DNA from 3 places in the Streptomyces sp. NPDC029169 genome. Region 2 is predicted to be linked to each of the others. Evidence: riboswitches for the same ligand, from Rfam matches in the RefSeq annotation. Region 2 holds a riboswitch; each other region holds the start of a gene.

Region 1 (5,701 bases), on a different contig from region 2:
GAGCTCGTACGCGAAGGTCGAACCGATGTTCATCGGCATCCCGTTCTTCTACTGGTACCAGATGGCGTGGGTGCTCATCTCGACCGCGCTGACCATGATCGCGTTCAAGCTGTGGCAGCGTGACCAGCGCGCCCGCAAGGGAGGTGCGTCGAAGTGAAGGACGGCGTGAACGGCGTCGCACTCGCCGTCTTCATCTTCTTCTTCCTGGCCGTCACGGTCATGGGCTTCCTCGCCTCGCGCTGGCGCAGGGCCGAGAACGAGCACAGCCTCGACGAATGGGGCCTGGGCGGACGGTCGTTCGGCACCTGGGTGACCTGGTTCCTGCTGGGCGGCGACCTCTACACCGCGTACACCTTCGTCGCCGTCCCGGCGGCGATCTACGCGGCGGGCGCGGCCGGCTTCTTCGCCGTGCCGTACACGATCCTCGTCTACCCGCTGATCTTCACCTTCCTGCCCCGCCTCTGGTCGGTGTCGCACAAGCACGGGTACGTCACCACCTCGGACTTCGTGCGCGGACGCTGGGGTTCCAAGGGCCTGTCGCTGGCGGTCGCCGTCACCGGCATCCTCGCGACCATGCCGTACATCGCGCTCCAGCTCGTCGGCATCCAGGCGGTCCTGGACGTGATGGGCGTGGGCGGCGGCGAGAACACGCACTGGTTCGTCAAGGACCTGCCGCTGCTCATCGCCTTCGGTGTCCTCGCGGCGTACACCTACTCCTCGGGTCTGCGCGCCCCGGCGCTCATCGCCTTCGTCAAGGACACCCTGATCTACATCGTCATCGCGGTGGCGATCATCTACATCCCGATCAAGCTGGGCGGCTTCGACGAGATCTTCACCAAGGCCGGCGAGGCGTACGCGACGATCAACCCGGCGACCGAGAAGCCGCGCGGCGCGCTGGTGCCGGGCGAGATGGGCCAGTGGGGCTACGCGACGCTCGCGCTCGGCTCGGCGCTCGCGCTCTTCATGTACCCGCACTCGATCACGGCGACGCTCTCCTCGCGCAGCCGTGACGTGATCCGCCGCAACACCACGATCCTGCCGCTGTACTCGCTGATGCTGGGCCTGCTCGCGCTGCTCGGCTTCATGGCGATCGCCGCCGGTGTGAAGGTGACCAACGGTCAGCTCGCCATCCCGCAGCTGTTCGAGAACATGTTCCCGGACTGGTTCGCGGGCGTCGCCTTCGCCGCCATCGGCATCGGCGCGCTGGTGCCGGCCGCGATCATGTCGATCGCCGCCGCCAACCTCTTCACCCGCAACATCTACAAGGACTTCCTGAAGCCGGACGCCACGCCGGAGCAGGAGACCAAGGTGTCCAAGCTGGTGTCGCTGCTCGTCAAGGTCGGTGCGCTGGCCTTCGTCCTCACCATGGACAAGACGGTCGCCATCAACTTCCAGCTGCTCGGTGGCATCTGGATCCTGCAGACCCTCCCGGCCCTGGTCGGCGGCCTGTTCACCCGCTGGTTCCACCGCTGGGCGCTGCTCACGGGCTGGGCCGTCGGCATGGTCTACGGCACGCTGGCCGCGTACGGCGTGGCCAGCCCGACCCAGAAGCACTTCGGCGGCTCGTCCGCCGAGATCCCGGGCATCGGCGAGATCGGTTACATCGGCCTCACCGCCTTCGTGATCAACGTCCTCGTCACCGTCGTCCTGACCTTCGTCCTGAAGGCCGTCAAGGCCCCGGAGGGCGTGGACGAGACCTCGCCGTCGGACTACACGGCGGACGCGGGCGACAAGGGCGTCGCCACCGAGCTGCCGAAGGTGGGCGTCGGCTCCCACTGAGCCGCTCCGGACACGACCGAAGGCCGTCGCGCTTCCTCAGGGAAAGCGCGGCGGCCTTCTTCGGTGCGTCCCCGCCCGACCGCGCGGAGCTTGAGGCCCGCGCCCGGGCCCTGCAGACCCTTCCCGGGCACGTGTACGTGACGGAGGTCGACGGCTTCCGTACGGAGAACGGGCTGCGCATCCAGGTCGGCGACGGAGCCCCCGGCAACGGAGTGGGCGCGAGCGGCTGAGCGCGGCAGACTGCGTCGCATGGACTTCACCACCAGGGCGGTACGGCCCGAGGAGTACGACGCCCTCGGGGAGATCATCGGGCAGGCGTATCTCGCCGACGAGCTGCTCCACTTCGGCGAGGGCGACTGGTATCTGGGCGAGCTGCGGGACGTGGCCAAGCGGGCCGCGGCGGCCGAGGTGCTGGTGGCCGTCGACGCGGAGGGCACGCTGCTTGGCGGCGTGACCTTCGTCCCCTCGCCCGGACCGATGGCCGACCTCGCCCGCGAGGGCGAGGCCGAGATCCGGATGCTGGCCGTCGACCGCGCCGCCCGCGGCCGGGGCGTCGGCGAGGCGCTCGTACGGGCCTGCATCGAGCGCGCGCGGGCCGTCGAGGGCTGCGTACGGATCGTCCTGTCCACCCAGCCCGCCATGCGCGGCGCCCACCGCGTGTACGAGCGGCTCGGCTTCCGGCGCACCCCGGAACGGGACTGGAGCCCCCTCCCCGAGCAGCCGGAGTTCCTTCTGCTCAGCTACGCCCTGGAGTTGTAGGCGCACGGGCGACACACAACATGTGGGGGGTGCTTCGAGGAGCGCCCCCCACATGTATGCTCGTGCTCGCTGTTCTCGCAGGGGAATCCGGTGGAAATCCGGAACTGTCCCGCAACGGTGTGGTTTCGGTGTGCTTGTGCACCGGCCGAGTCCGAAGACCTGCGGACAGCGCGCCCGGTCCTTCCGTTCCGGGTGCCACAGACGTCCGGGCCTCGCGGAGTGGGCCGTGGCGCGGCCCTCCCCTGCGTACGGGTGTGGCCGCCGCCCGCCTCCCCCCGCCGGCCCCGAGCCGAGCGAGGGAGAGCCCCCACGTGACCATCGCGCCCGCCGATCCGGCCGCAGTGATCGAGAGCGACGGCAAGGAGAGCGACGGACCCGGGACCGTACTCCTGCGGACCCTGACCGACCTCACCGCCGACCTCACCGACACCGACCCCGGCAAGGTCGCCGCCGCCGCGCTGCGCGGCCGCAACGCCGGTTCGGACGAGGCGGAGCTGCGCGAACTGGCCACGGAGGCGGCCGCGGGTCTGATCGCCGAGGACCCCGCGTACTCCCGGCTCGCGGCCCGGCTGCTCACGATCACGATCGCCGACGAGGCGGCCTCCCAGGGCTCGGTCACCTTCTCCGAGTCCGTCGCCGTCGGTCACCGCGAGGGCCTGATCGCCGACCGCACCGCCGCGTTCGTCGCCCTGCACGCCGAGCGGCTCGACGCGCTCATCGACGGCACCGCGGACGACCGCTTCGGCTACTTCGGCCTGCGCACCCTCTACTCCCGTTACCTGCTGCGTCACCCGATCACCCGCAAGGTGATCGAGACGCCGCAGCACTTCATGCTCCGCGTCGCCTGCGGTCTGGCCGAGGACGACTCCACGCGCGCCCTGGACGAAGTCGCCGCGCTGTACGGGCTGATGAGCCGGCTGGACTACCTGCCCTCCTCCCCCACGCTCTTCAACTCCGGCACCCGCCACCCGCAGATGTCGTCCTGCTACCTCCTCGACTCCCCGCTCGACGAGCTGGACTCCATCTACGACCGTTACCACCAGGTCGCGCGGCTCTCGAAGCACGCGGGCGGCATCGGGCTCTCGTACTCCCGTATCCGCGCCCGCGGTTCGCTGATCCGCGGCACCAACGGGCACTCCAACGGCATCGTGCCGTTCCTGAAGACCCTGGACGCCTCGGTCGCGGCCGTGAACCAGGGCGGGCGGCGAAAGGGCGCGGCCGCGGTCTACCTGGAGACCTGGCACGCGGACATCGAGGAGTTCCTTGAGCTGCGCGACAACACCGGTGAGGACGCCCGGCGTACGCACAACCTGAACCTGGCGCACTGGATCCCGGACGAGTTCATGCGCCGCGTCAACGCCGACGCCGAGTGGTCGCTCTTCTCCCCGGCCGACGTGCCCGAGCTGGTCGACCTGTGGGGCGAGGAGTTCGACGCCGCGTACCGCGCCGCCGAGGCGAAGGGGCTCGCCCGCAAGACCATGCCCGCCCGTGACCTGTACGGCCGGATGATGCGGACCCTCGCCCAGACCGGCAACGGCTGGATGACGTTCAAGGACGCCTCGAACCGCACGGCCAACCAGACCGCCGAGCCGGGCCACACGGTCCACTCCTCCAACCTCTGCACGGAGATCCTGGAGGTCACGGACGACGGCGAGACGGCGGTCTGCAACCTGGGTTCGGTGAACCTGGGAGCATTCGTCGTCGACGGCGACATCGACTGGGAGCGCCTGGACGAGACCGTCCGCACGGCCGTCACGTTCCTCGACCGGGTCGTGGACATCAACTTCTACCCGACCGAGCAGGCCGGCCGCTCCAACGCCCGCTGGCGCCCGGTGGGCCTGGGCGCGATGGGCCTCCAGGACGTCTTCTTCCAGCTGAAGCTGCCCTTCGACTCGGCGGAGGCGCGCGCCCTGTCCACCCGTATCGCCGAGCGGATCATGCTGGCGGCGTACGAGGCCTCCGCCGACCTCGCCGAGCGCAACGGCCCCCTGCCGGCCTGGGAGAAGACCCGTACGGCGCGCGGTGTCCTGCACCCCGACCACTACGACGTCGAGCTGAACTGGCCGGAGCGGTGGACGGCGCTGCGCGAGCGGATCGCGTCGACCGGCATGCGCAACTCCCTCCTCCTCGCCATCGCGCCGACGGCGACGATCGCCTCGATCGCGGGCGTGTACGAGTGCATCGAGCCGCAGGTCTCCAACCTGTTCAAGCGCGAGACGCTCTCGGGAGAGTTCCTCCAGGTCAACTCGTACCTGGTGGAGGAGCTGAAGCGGCTCGGCGTGTGGGACGCGCAGACCCGCGAGGCACTGCGCGAGTCCAACGGCTCGGTGGCCGGCTTCACCTGGGTCCCGGCCGAGGTCCGCGAGCTGTACCGGACGGCGTGGGAGATCCCGCAGCGCGGCCTGATCGACATGGCGGCGGCCCGCACGCCGTTCCTGGACCAGAGCCAGTCCCTGAACCTGTTCCTCGAAACCCCGACGATCGGCAAGCTGTCGTCGATGTACGCGTACGCCTGGAAGCAGGGCCTGAAGACGACGTACTACCTGCGCTCCCGCCCGGCGACGAGGATCGCCCGCGCGGCGTCCGCGACGCCGATCCCCGTCCAACAGGCCGCCGACCCCGAGGCGGTCGCCTGCTCCCTTGAGAACCCCGAGTCCTGCGAGGCCTGCCAGTAATGAGCTCCAACGAACAGAAGAACCTCCTCGACCCGGGCTTCGAGCTGACTCTCCGCCCCATGCGGTACCCGGACTTCTACGAGCGCTACCGGGACGCGATCAAGAACACGTGGACGGTGGAGGAGGTCGACCTCCACTCGGACGTCGCCGACCTCGCCAAGCTGACCCCGGGCGAGCAGCACATGATCGGCCGGCTGGTCGCGTTCTTCGCGACGGGCGACTCGATCGTGGCGAACAACCTCGTGCTGACGCTGTACAAGCACATCAACTCCCCCGAGGCGCGGCTGTACCTCTCGCGCCAGCTCTTCGAGGAGGCCGTGCACGTCCAGTTCTATCTGACGCTGCTCGACACCTACCTGCCCGACCCGGATGACCGCGCGGCGGCCTTCGACGCGGTGGAAAACATCCCCTCCATCCGCGAGAAGGCGCAGTTCTGCTTCAAGTGGATGGACTCGGTAGAGAAGATCGACCGGCTGGAGACGAAGGCC
Region 2 (5,701 bases):
TCCTCGTCGGTGGTCAGCTTGGCGCCGCCGTCCCAGGGCCGGCCTGCCTCGTTGGGGGCGATGCCGCCGGTCACGATGAGCCCGACCCCGCCGCGGGCCCGCTCGGCATAGAAGGCGGCCATGCGCGCGAAACCGTTCTCGGTCTCCTCCAGGCCCACGTGCATGGAACCCATGAGCACCCGGTTGGGCAGGGTGGTGAACCCGAGGTCGAGCGGGCTCAGCAGGTGCGGGTACGGGGTCATGGGGGCGCCTCCTCGCGCAGGGGTCGTCAGGACTGTTGTAGACGAGGCGAGGGCGCTTGTGCAACTAGTTGCATAACAGTGGGAGGGTGATCTGCGCGACGTTGCCATGACGCACCACGGCCCCCGGCTGGGATCCGCCGGGGGCCGCGATGTGACCAGTGAGGTGGTCAAGCCTCTCGGGTCGCTGTGACCCAGCCGTCCAGGTCCTCCGCCGTGCGCGGGCCCTCCCTGTCCGCGGCGAGCAGCCCGTGCGCGCGCAGCAGGCGCGTCACCGCCATGCCCCACGGGCGGCGAAGCCGGGCCGCGTCGAGCAGCGCGTCGTCGGCGAGCAGCTCCTCGACCGGGCCCGTTCGGAGGCCCTCCGGCGAGAGGACCGCGGCCTCGTCCGCCCAGCGCAGCGCCAGGTCGACGTCATGGGTGGCCATCACCACCGTGGTACCCGACTCCCGCAGCCGGCCAAGGACCTCAAGGAGCCGTTCCTGCCCGTGCGGATCGAGACCGGCCGTCGGCTCGTCCATGATGAGAACCCGGGGGCGCATCGCGACGGCGCCGGCGATCGCAGCCCGCTTCCGCTGCCCGTACGAGAGCAGATGCGTCGGCCGGTCCTCCAGCGCGACGATGTCCAGCGCCTCCAGCGCCTCGCGCACCCGGAGCCGTACCTCCTCCTCCGGCAGTCCCAGGTTCATCGGCCCGAACGACACGTCCTGACCGACCGAGGCCGCGAAGAGCTGGTCGTCCGGGTCCTGGACGACCAGCTGCACGGTCGTCCGCAGGAGCGTCAGTCCCTTCCTGTCGTACGACACCTCCTCGCCGTCCAGCCGGAGCGCGCCGCTCCCGCAGCGCAGGCCCCCGCTCAGCAGCCGCAGCATCGTCGTCTTGCCGCCGCCGTTACGGCCGAGGAGTGCCATCGCCCGGCCCTCCGGCACGGCGAAGTCGATGCCGTCGAGGACGACCGGCCCGTCCTCGTAGGCGAACGTGGCCTTCACCAGTTCCACGACAGGTGGCGCAGGACTCACGGCAGGGACCTTTCCAGTACGAGAGTGAGGGCAACGAGCCCGCCCAGCAGGCCGGCCGTCGAGGCGAGGAAGCGGCCCGAGACCGCGGCCTCCGGCACAAGGACCCGCAGCGTCCCGTCGTAACCCCGCCCGGCGAGGCCCGACTGCAGGCGCTGCGCCCGGTCGAAGGCGCGCACGAACGCCGTCGCGCCGAGGCCGGCGAGGGAACGCCAGGCCGCCGCCCGCGTGGTCAGCCCCAGCCGGGCCGCCTGCGCCTGCCGGATTTTGGATATTGAATCCAAAAGAAGAAAGCTGATCCGGTACATCACCAGCGCCACGTCCACCACCGGCGCCGGCACCCCGGCCCGCACCAGTCGCGGCAGCACGTCCGAGACGGGTGTGGTGAAGGCGAACAGCAGCACGCCCAAGGACGCGGACGACGTCCGCAGCAACAGCTCACCCGCGTGGACCGGACCGTTCTCCGCGAGCGCGACGAGGCCCCGGGCCCCGCCCACCTCGAAGAGGAGCGGGACCGCACCCGTCACACAGAAGCCCAGCGGGATGCGGAACGCGCGCCACAGCTGACGCCCCGGCACCCCGGCCGGACCGAGGAGGACGCCCAGGGTGGCCGCCGCGACCAGGACGGCACCGGGCCACGGCGGCAGACAGACCGCGCACAGCGTCAGACCGAATCCGAGCACGGCCTTCTCGGCAGGGTGTCGGCGGCGCCAGCGACTGCTGTGCGCCGCGGCGTCGATCGGCAGCACCGGCGGCTACTCGTCGCCCGTGGCCGCTCGCGACAGCTTCGCCGCCGCGCGCGCCTCACCCTGCCTGCGCCCGCGCCGCAGCCCGAAGTAGTACGCGAGCACTCCGGCGCCGAGTGCCGCCTGCAGGGAGAACAGCCCCGACTCGATCTCGGCGGACGGCGGCTCGTACAGCGGGCTGAACCACGGCTCGTAGTCCGGGTCGATCTCGGTGATCGCCGCCTCCGCCTGCCCGTCCGCGCCCGTGAACGGCTCCTCCTTGCCGTCGCCGAGACCCAGCGCGAGCGGGAGCACCGCCAGCGCCGCGACGACGAGCAGCAGCAGGGTGTTGATCTTCGCGTTACGGCTCATCGGGCGCTCGCCTCCGCCGCGTCGGTCTTCTCATCGGACTTCTTACGGGACGGCAGCAGGACACCGAGCCGGGTCAGGTCGCTCTTGCTGGACTGCGTGAGCAGCCGCATCACGAGCACCGTGAGCAGCCCCTCGCTGACGGCGAGCGGCAGCTGCGTGACCGCGAAGATGCCGCCGAACTTGGCCAGCGCGCCGAGCACACCGCTGCCCGGGTCGGGGAAGGCCAGCGCGAGCTGGACGCTGGTCACGCAGTACGTCGACAGGTCGGCGACGAACGCGCCGAAGAACACGCTCACCATGAGCGGCACTTCGAAGCGGCGCAGCAGCCAGTACGTACCGAAACCGGCCCACGGCCCCACGATCGCCATCGAGAACACGTTGGCGCCGAGCGTGGTGAGCCCGCCGTGGGCGAGCAGCAGCGCCTGGAAGAGCAGCGTGATCGTGCCCAGGACCGCCATCACCGGCGGACGGAACAGGATGGCGCCCAGGCCCGTACCGGTCGGGTGCGAGCAACTGCCCGTCACCGACGGGAGCTTGAGGGCGGAGAGGACGAAGGTGAACGCACCGGACGCACCGAGCAGCAGGGTGGACTCGGGGTTGGCCTTGACCTCACGGGTCAGCGCGCGGACGCCGTGGACGACGAAGGGAGCGGACGCGACGCCCCAGGCGGCCGCGTGCACAGGGGGCAGATACCCCTCGGCTATATGCATGGTTGGGAGACCCTCTCCAGCACCTCGTGGATGGACAACGCACCTTGGCCGGTCTCCTGGCTGACGGGTCATGCCGCCGCGGCTCCGCCTTCCCACACCGCCGCGGTCTCCCGCGGCGGTCCAGTGGCTTCCCCGGAGGGATGGAGCCGGACTTCCCGATCACAGTGGCGAGGGCCGCACCGGTACCGCACCGGTTTCCCGTACACCAAGGCGCTGTGACATTAGTGGGTTGACCAGCTACATCACAACACGGCGCCTCCCCGGGACGGTGTGTGACGAGCCTCCCGGGCCCCCGGCACACCCCTTCCGCCTCGCCTCACCCCTTGCGTCCCCGGCTCACTCCTTCCGTCCCCGGCTCCCCCCTGCCGGCCCCCGGCTCACCCCCGTCCGTCTCTGTTCACTCCTTCCGTCCCCGGCTCACCCCCGTCCGTCTCTGTTCACTCCTTCCGTCCCCGGCTCACGCCTTCCGTCCCCCGGTCACTCCTTCCGGTACGTGTACGCCTCCGAGGCCGCGGCCACCACCGCGTCCAGGTCCCCGCCCGCGCTCGCGGTGACGAGGGCGGCGACGGCGCCCTCGACGAACGGGGCATCCACGAGCCGTGATCCCACGGGCAGTTCGTCCCCCTCGGCGAGAAGCGCCTTGACGGTCAGGACGGCGCTGCCGAGGTCGACGAGGAGGGCCACCCCGGCGCCCCGGTCGACCGCCTTCGCCGCCTCGACGATCCGCTCGGAGCTGGTGCCGAGGCCTCCGTCGGGGGTGCCGCCGGCGGCGGCGACCGGCGCGGTCGGGCCGCCGCCCGCGAGCCCCTGGGCCAAGGCGGCGACGGCGTCGGCCACGCCCGCGCTGTGCGAGACAAGCACGATGCCCACCGGACCGGTCACGCGGCGGCCACCTCCGCCAGGGCGGCGACGAGCAGCGCCGACGAGGTGGCTCCGGGGTCCTGGTGGCCGATGGAACGCTCGCCCAGATAGCTCGCCCGGCCCTTGCGCGCCTGGAGCGGTACGGTCGCGAGGGCGCCGGCCTCGGCCGCGTCCCGGGCGGCGGCGAAGGAGTCGCCGAGCGCCTCGGCCGCCGGAACGAGCGCGTCCAGCATCGTCTTGTCCCCGACCTGGGCCCCGCCGAGCTGGCCGACGGCGGCGACCCCGGCGGCCAGCGCCGCCGCCAGGTCCTGCCGCGTCACCGAGGTGCCGTCCCCGAGCGCCTTGCCGGTGCGGCGCAGCAGCGTCCCGTACAGCGGTCCGGAGGCGCCTCCGACGGTGGAGATCAACTGCCGCCCAGCGGCGACGAGTACGGCCCCCGGTGTCTCGGTCGGCTCCTTGTCCAGGAGGTCCGTCACGGCGGCGAACCCCCGCTTCAGGTTGGTGCCGTGGTCCGCGTCGCCGATCGCCGAGTCGAGCTCGGTCAGGTGCCCGGCCTCCCGGTCGACGGCGGCCGCGGCCGTGGTCAGCCAGCGACGGAAGAACGCGGCGTCGAACTCGTTCACTTCGGGCATCCCCCGCTCACCGGCCCCAGCGCAGAGCGGGCGTCTGCACGGGCGCGTCCCACAGCCGCAACAACTCCTCGTCGGCCTCGCAGACCGTCACCGAGCAGCCGGCCATGTCCAGCGAGGTCACGTAGTTGCCCACCAGTGTGCGGGCGACCGGGACCCCGCGCTCGGCCAGGACCCGCTGTACCTCGGCGTTGAACCCGTACAGTTCGAGCAGCGGCGTGCCGCCCATCCCGTTCACCAGGACCAGGACCGGACCGGTCGGCCGCAGATCCTCCAGTACGGCATCGACGGCGACGTCCGCGATCTCGCCCGAGGTCATCATCGGCCGCCGCTCACGCCCCGGCTCCCCGTGGATGCCGATCCCCAACTCCAACTCACCCTCGGGAAGTTCGAAGGTAGGGCTGCCCTTCGCGGGCGTGGTGCAGGCGCTCAGCGCCACACCGAAACTCCGCGACCGCTCGTTCACCCGCCGCGCGACCGACTCCACCCGCTCCAGCGGCGCGCCCTCCTCGGCCGCGGCCCCGGCGATCTTCTCCACGAAGAGCGTCGCCCCGGTTCCGCGCCGCCCGGCCGTGTACAGACTGTCCGTCACCGCCACGTCGTCGTCGACGAGCACCTTGGCGATCTGGATGCCCTCGTCCTCGGCGAGTTCGGCGGCCATCTCGAAGTTGAGCACGTCACCGGTGTAGTTCTTGACGACGAACAGCACCCCGGCCCCACTGTCGACCGCGGCGGCGGCCCGCACCATCTGATCGGGCACGGGCGACGTGAACACCTCCCCGGGGCACGCGGCCGACAGCATCCCGGGCCCCACGAACCCCCCGTGCAGCGGCTCGTGCCCGGACCCGCCCCCGGACACAAGACCCACCTTCCCGGCGACGGGCGCGTCCCGCCGCAGCACGACACGGTTCTCGACATCGACGGTGAGCTCGGGATGCGCGGCGGCCATGCCCCGCAGCGCGTCGGCGACCACGGTCTCCGGAACGTTGATCAGCATCCTCATGTGTACCTCCAGATGAGATGAGCAGGCGAGCCAATGAGCAGGGTTTTTGCAGGTCAGAGCAGGTGAGGCGAATTGTTGATCTTGGCGGTTCATGTCGGCGAACGGCGGTTCTGCGCGGTACTGATGCTGAGTGAATGCTGACTTTC
Region 3 (5,701 bases), on a different contig from region 2:
CGTGCGGCGGCCGCGCTGACCGAGGTGACACCGGGGATGACGGTGGTGTCGTAACGGTCCGCGAGCCGCTTGTGCATGTGCTGGTACGAGCCGTAGAAGAGCGGGTCGCCCTCGGCGAGCACGGCGACCGTGCGGCCCGCGTCCAGGTGGGCGGCGAGGCGGGCCGCCGCCTCCTCGTAGAAGTCGTCGAGCGCGCCCCGGTAGCCGCCGGGGTGGTCCGTGGTCTCCACCGTGAGCGGGTACATCAGCCGCTCCTCGATGTGGTCCTCGCGGATGTGCTCGGCGGCTATGGACCGGGCGATGGAGCGGCCGTGCCGGGCGGAGTGGTACGCGATCACGTCGGCGGCGGCGATGGCCTTCACGGCCGCCACCGTCATCAGGTTCGGGTCGCCGGGGCCGAGGCCCACGCCGTACAGCTTTCCGGTCACTGCTGGATCTCCGCTTCGTGAGCGATCGCGTTGATCGCGGCGGCGGTCATCGCGCTACCGCCGCGCCGGCCCCGTACGACGAGGTAGTCGAGGCCCAGTTCCTGGGCGGCGAGGGCGTCCTTGGACTCGGCGGCGCCGATGAAGCCGACCGGGATGCCGAGGACGGCCGCGGGGCGGGGGGCGCCCTTCGCGATCATCTCCAGGAGGTGGAAGAGGGCGGTGGGCGCGTTGCCGATGGCGACGACGGAGCCTTCGAGGCGGTCGCGCCAGAGTTCGAGGGCGGCGGCGCTGCGGGTGGTGCCGAGCTCGGCGGCGAGCGCGGGCACGGAGGGGTCGGAGAGCGTGCAGACCACGTCGTTGTCGGCGGGCAGCCGCCTGCGGGTGACGCCGCTCGCGACCATCTGCGCGTCGCAGAGGATGGGCGCACCGGCGCGCAGGGCGGCGCGGGCGCGCGAGACGACCTGCGGGGAGTAGGCGATATCGCGTACGAGGTCGGTCATGCCGCAGGCGTGGATCATGCGCACCGCGACCTGGCTGACGTCGGCGGGCAGGCCCGCCAGATCCGCCTCGGCGCGGATCGTGGCAAAGGACTGGCGGTAGATCTCCGCGCCGTCCTTCTCGTAGTCGAACATCGTGTCGTTCTCGCTCATCTCGTGGTTGCTGGGGGGACGCGGGCCGTCGCGACGGCGTCGGGGAGTTCGGTACGGGGGGTGGGGCGCCCGTCCACGAGGTAGGCGCCCTCGCCGGTGGCGACGACATCGACCCACGTAGGGGCTTGAGGATGGCCGCAGCGGCGCTCGCACCCGGAGAAATGGACGGGGAGGCCGCCGTCGCCCGGGGTGGCGTCCGCCCGGACGTCGGCGAGGGACTTGGAGCAGCCGGGGCGCCCGGTGCAGGCGCCGACGCCGTTCCAGGGGTCGTCGGGGCGGGTGATCAGCCCGGCGCCCGCGAGCGCGTCGAGCCGCTCGGGCGCGACGCCGGTCACGACGACGCCCCGCCAGGGGGTCAGCCGTACCTCGTCGGCCGTGGCGGCGAGGGCCCGCAGCTGGGCGGCGGTCAGTCGGCCGAGTGGCGCGAGGACGTGCAGGGCGGTGTCGCCGAGGAGCCCGGGCGCGGGCGGCGCGCCCCGGGGGACCTCTGTCGTGGATACGGGCTCCGCCACGACCCCGGCCCGGGCGAGGGCCCCGGCCAGGTCAGGCCGGCACCCCTCAGGCAGCTCCCGCACCCGCCAGGCCCCGTTCCCGGCGTCCCGCGCGGCGTCGAGAAAGGCCAAGGCGGCGGCGAGCGCGGCGCGGGGCGCGTCGGCGTGAGCGACCCGAAAGACCTGGGCGCCGACGCGGAGCAGCGCGACGGATGCGCCGCACGCGGGCCGACCGGCCGCCGACGTGGCCGCGCTGCCGACCCGCGGCGCGTCCGGGTCCTGGACCCCGTCCGGGTCCTGGACCCGGGCCGCGGGCAGCCCGGCCGCCGACGTGGCCGCGCTGCCGGCCCGCGACGCGTCCGGGTCCCGGATCCCGTCCGGGTCCTGGATCCCGTCCGGGTCCTGGACTCCGGCCGCGGGCCGCCCGGCCGGCGGCGTCGCCGCACCCCCGCCACGCGGCACGTCGGGCTCCCGGACCCTGGCCGTACCCTCGCCGTCCGCCCAGGACGCCGCTGCGATCAAGGTCACATCTCCGCCGAGCCCCGCCACGTCCCCGCGGCCGTCGTCGAGGGCGAAGAGGAAGCGGCCCGAGAGGGCGGCCGCGGCGGGCTCCGCGCACAGCAGCGCGTCCAGTTCGCGGGCCCACAACTGCACGTCACCGCAGCCGAGTCCGTCCAGTCCGGCCGCCGGGGAGGCGACGATGTTCCGGACACGCTCATGGGTCGGGGAGGGCAGCAGACCGGCCCCCGCGAGCAGCTCCGCCAGCTCCGCCCCGCAGCCCTCGGCGAGGCCGCGCAGCTCCACGTTCCCCCGGGAGGTGACGCTGACGCGCCCGTCGCCCAGGTCCTCGGCCGCGCTGGCCAGGATCTCGGCCTGACGTGCCGTCAACAAACCTGCAGGCAGGCGCAGTCGGGCCAATCGCCCGTCGTCGGCGGCGTGCAGCCGAAGCGCCCCGGGGCAGGCGTCACCGCGGTCCCGTATGACGGGTTCGCCCCGGTTGGGCGTGGTGCGCGGGTCGGTCGGCATGGCGGCGAGCATACCGACGTGGATCCGGGCGACCACCGAGTGTGATCCGGCCAACCCCCCGCCTGGCCGAGGGCACGCTCTACTATGCAGATCGGCATGGGGTCCCAGGACCCCGGGGAGGAAGCCCGGTGAGAATCCGGCGCGGTCCCGCCACTGTGAGCCGGGTCCCGGAAGGGGCCGGGTGAGTCAGGAACTCCTGCCGTCCACACGACCACCCGGGGCGCGGACAACCCCGAGGAAGGCCTGCGCACGCATGCGAATTCTGTTGCTGTCGCACTCCGACACCGACCTGCTCAGCGCCCGCGCGGCCGGCGGCCCGGTCGAGTACCGGTTCGCCAACCCCTCCCGTCTCGCCCTGGACGACCTCCCGGGGCTCCTCGACGGCGCCGACCTCGTTCTCGTACGTCTCCTCGGCGGGCTGCGGGCCTGGGAGGAGGGCCTGGACGCGCTGCGTGCCGCCGGCCGGCCGCTGGTCGTGCTCTCCGGCGAACAGGCCCCGGACGCCCAGCTCATGGAGGCCTCCACGGTCCCCGTCGGCGTCGCCACCGAGGCCCACGCCTACCTCGCGCACGGCGGCCCCGCCAACCTGGAGCAGCTCGCCCGCTTCCTCTCCGACACCGTGCTGCTCACCGGTCACGGCTTCGAGGCCCCGGCCCCCGCCCCCACCTGGGGCCCCCTGGAGCGCACTCCCCGTACGGAGACCGGACCGACCGTCGCCGTGCTCTACTACCGCGCCCACCACATGAGCGGGAACACCGCCTTCGTCGACGCGCTCTGCGAGGCGATCGAGGACGCCGGCGCGCAGGCCCTCCCGCTCTACGTCGCCTCCCTGCGCGCCCCCGAGCCCGAGCTGGTCGACACCCTCCGCCGCGCGGACTCCATCGTCACCACCGTCCTCGCCGCCGGCGGCACCAAGCCCGCCGAGGCGCAGGCCGGCGGGGACGAGGACGCCTGGGACGCGGGCGCGCTCGCCGCCCTCGACGTACCGATCCTGCAGGCGCTCTGCCTCACCGGCTCGCGCTCCGCCTGGGAGGAGAACGACGAGGGGCTCTCCCCGCTGGACGCCGCCAGCCAGGTCGCCGTGCCCGAGTTCGACGGCCGGCTCATCACCGTCCCGTTCTCCTTCAAGGAGATCGACGAGGACGGCCTCCCGGCCTATGTCGCCGACGCCGAGCGCGCGGCCCGGGTCGCCGGGATCGCCGTCCGCCACGCCCGTCTGCGGCACATCCCGAACGCCGAGAAGAAGCTCGCCCTGGTCCTCTCCGCGTACCCGACCAAGCACTCCCGGATCGGCAACGCGGTCGGCCTCGATACCCCCGCCTCCGCCGTCGCGCTGCTGCGCCGACTGCGGGCAGAGGGGTACGACTTCGGGCCCGTGGAGGAGATTCCCGGTCTCGTCTCCGGTGACGGCGACGAGCTGATCTACGCCCTGATCGAGGCCGGCGGCCACGACCAGGACTGGCTCACCGAGGAGCAGCTCGCCCGCAACCCGGTCCGTATCCCGGCCGCCGACTACAAGCGCTGGTACGCGACCCTGCCGGAGGAACTGCGTACGCACGTCGAGGAGCACTGGGGCCCGGCGCCCGGCGAGATGTTCCTCGACCGCTCCCGCAACCCCGAGGGCGACATCGTCCTCGCCGCCCTGCGGCGCGGGAACCTGCTGATCCTCATCCAGCCGCCGCGCGGCTTCGGCGAGAACCCGATCGCGATCTACCACGACCCCGATCTCCCGCCCTCCCACCACTACCTGGCCGCCTACCGCTGGATCGCGGCGCGCGCCGAGGACGGCGGCTTCGGCGCGGACGCGATGGTCCACCTCGGCAAGCACGGCAACCTGGAGTGGCTGCCGGGCAAGAACGCGGGCCTGTCGGCCGCGTGCGGCCCGGACGCGGCGCTCGGCGATCTGCCGCTCGTCTACCCGTTCCTCGTCAACGACCCGGGCGAGGGCACGCAGGCCAAGCGGCGCGTGCACGCGACCCTGGTCGACCACCTGGTGCCGCCGATGGCGCGCGCCGACTCCTACGGTGACATCGCGCGCCTGGAGCAGCTGCTCGACGAGTACGCGCAGATCTCCTCCATGGACCCCTCCAAGCTGCCCGCGATCCGCGCGCAGATCTGGACCCTGATCCAGGCGGCGAAGCTCGACCACGACCTGGGGCTCGAGGACCGGCCGGAGGACGACGGCTTCGACGACTTCCTGCTGCACGTCGACGGCTGGCTCTGCGAGGTCAAGGACGCGCAGATCAGGGACGGCCTGCATGTGCTGGGCGGGGCGCCGGTGGGCGAGGCGCGGGTCAACCTCGTGCTGTCGATCCTGCGCGCCCGGCAGATCTGGGGCGGTACGCAGGCGCTGCCGGGTCTGCGCGAGGCCCTGGGCCTGGACGAGTCGGCCGCGACCCGGACCACCGCCGACGAGGCGGAGGCGACGGCGCGCGAGCTGGTCGAGGCGATGGAGGCGGCGGACTGGTCCGTGGACGCGATCCCGGCCGTCGCCGACGGGTACGGCCCCGACGTCGTCGCCGTCCTTCGGTTCGCCTGCGAGCAGGTCGTCCCGCGTCTGGCTGCCACCACCGACGAACTCACCCACGCCGTCCACGCGTTGAACGGCGGCTTCGTGCCCGCGGGCCCCTCCGGCTCGCCGCTGCGTGGCCTGGTCAACGTGCTGCCGACCGGCCGGAACTTCTACTCCGTCGACCCCAAGGCCGTCCCCTCCCGCCTCGCGTGGGAGACCGGCCAGGCGCTCGCCGACTCGCTCCTGGAGCGCTACCGCTCCGACAACGGCGACTGGCCGACCTCCGTCGGTCTCTCCCTCTGGGGTACGAGCGCGATGCGCACCGCCGGCGACGACGTGGCCGAGGCCCTCGCGCTGCTCGGCATCCGCCCCACCTGGGACGACGCCTCACGCCGCGTGAACGGCCTGGAGGCGGTCCCGCTGGCCGAGCTGGGCCGTCCGCGCATCGACGTCACGCTGCGCATCTCGGGCTTCTTCCGGGACGCGTTCCCGCACGTCATCGGGCTCCTCGACGACGCCGTACGGCTCGCCGCCGCGCTCGACGAGCCGGCCGAGGACAACTACGTACGGGCGCACGCGCAGGCCGACCTGGCC

The links. A riboswitch is a leader RNA that binds a small molecule or an ion and turns the genes downstream of it on or off. The one in region 2 is predicted to bind cobalamin.
Region 1: another riboswitch for cobalamin. It lies ahead of ACZ4VI_RS09020 (ribonucleoside-diphosphate reductase subunit alpha); the one in region 2 lies ahead of ACZ4VI_RS14810 (energy-coupling factor ABC transporter permease).
Region 3: another riboswitch for cobalamin. It lies ahead of cobN (cobaltochelatase subunit CobN); the one in region 2 lies ahead of ACZ4VI_RS14810 (energy-coupling factor ABC transporter permease).

What each region holds. Positions count from the first base shown of each region.
Region 1 covers NZ_JBVHXA010000003.1:500,228-505,928, reverse strand. The annotation lists gene ACZ4VI_RS09035 (DUF3311 domain-containing protein) at 1-157, shown strand, start outside; gene mctP (monocarboxylate uptake permease MctP) at 154-1,779, shown strand; gene ACZ4VI_RS09025 (GNAT family N-acetyltransferase) at 2,029-2,538, shown strand; cobalamin riboswitch at 2,591-2,719, shown strand; gene ACZ4VI_RS09020 (ribonucleoside-diphosphate reductase subunit alpha) at 2,850-5,213, shown strand; gene ACZ4VI_RS09015 (ribonucleotide-diphosphate reductase subunit beta) at 5,213-5,701, shown strand, end outside.
Region 2 covers NZ_JBVHXA010000006.1:351,579-357,279, forward strand. The annotation lists gene ACZ4VI_RS14790 (oxidoreductase) at 1-242, opposite strand, end outside; gene ACZ4VI_RS14795 (ATP-binding cassette domain-containing protein) at 410-1,258, opposite strand; gene cbiQ (cobalt ECF transporter T component CbiQ) at 1,255-2,004, opposite strand; gene ACZ4VI_RS14805 (energy-coupling factor ABC transporter substrate-binding protein) at 2,011-2,352, opposite strand; gene ACZ4VI_RS14810 (energy-coupling factor ABC transporter permease) at 2,349-3,062, opposite strand; cobalamin riboswitch at 3,092-3,287, opposite strand; gene ACZ4VI_RS14815 (PTS-dependent dihydroxyacetone kinase phosphotransferase subunit DhaM) at 3,540-3,944, opposite strand; gene dhaL (dihydroxyacetone kinase subunit DhaL) at 3,941-4,555, opposite strand; gene dhaK (dihydroxyacetone kinase subunit DhaK) at 4,563-5,555, opposite strand.
Region 3 covers NZ_JBVHXA010000021.1:39,626-45,326, forward strand. The annotation lists gene ACZ4VI_RS30715 (precorrin-2 C(20)-methyltransferase) at 1-428, opposite strand, end outside; gene ACZ4VI_RS30720 (precorrin-8X methylmutase) at 425-1,060, opposite strand; gene ACZ4VI_RS30725 (cobalamin biosynthesis protein CobG) at 1,075-2,607, opposite strand; cobalamin riboswitch at 2,675-2,809, shown strand; gene cobN (cobaltochelatase subunit CobN) at 2,849-5,701, shown strand, end outside.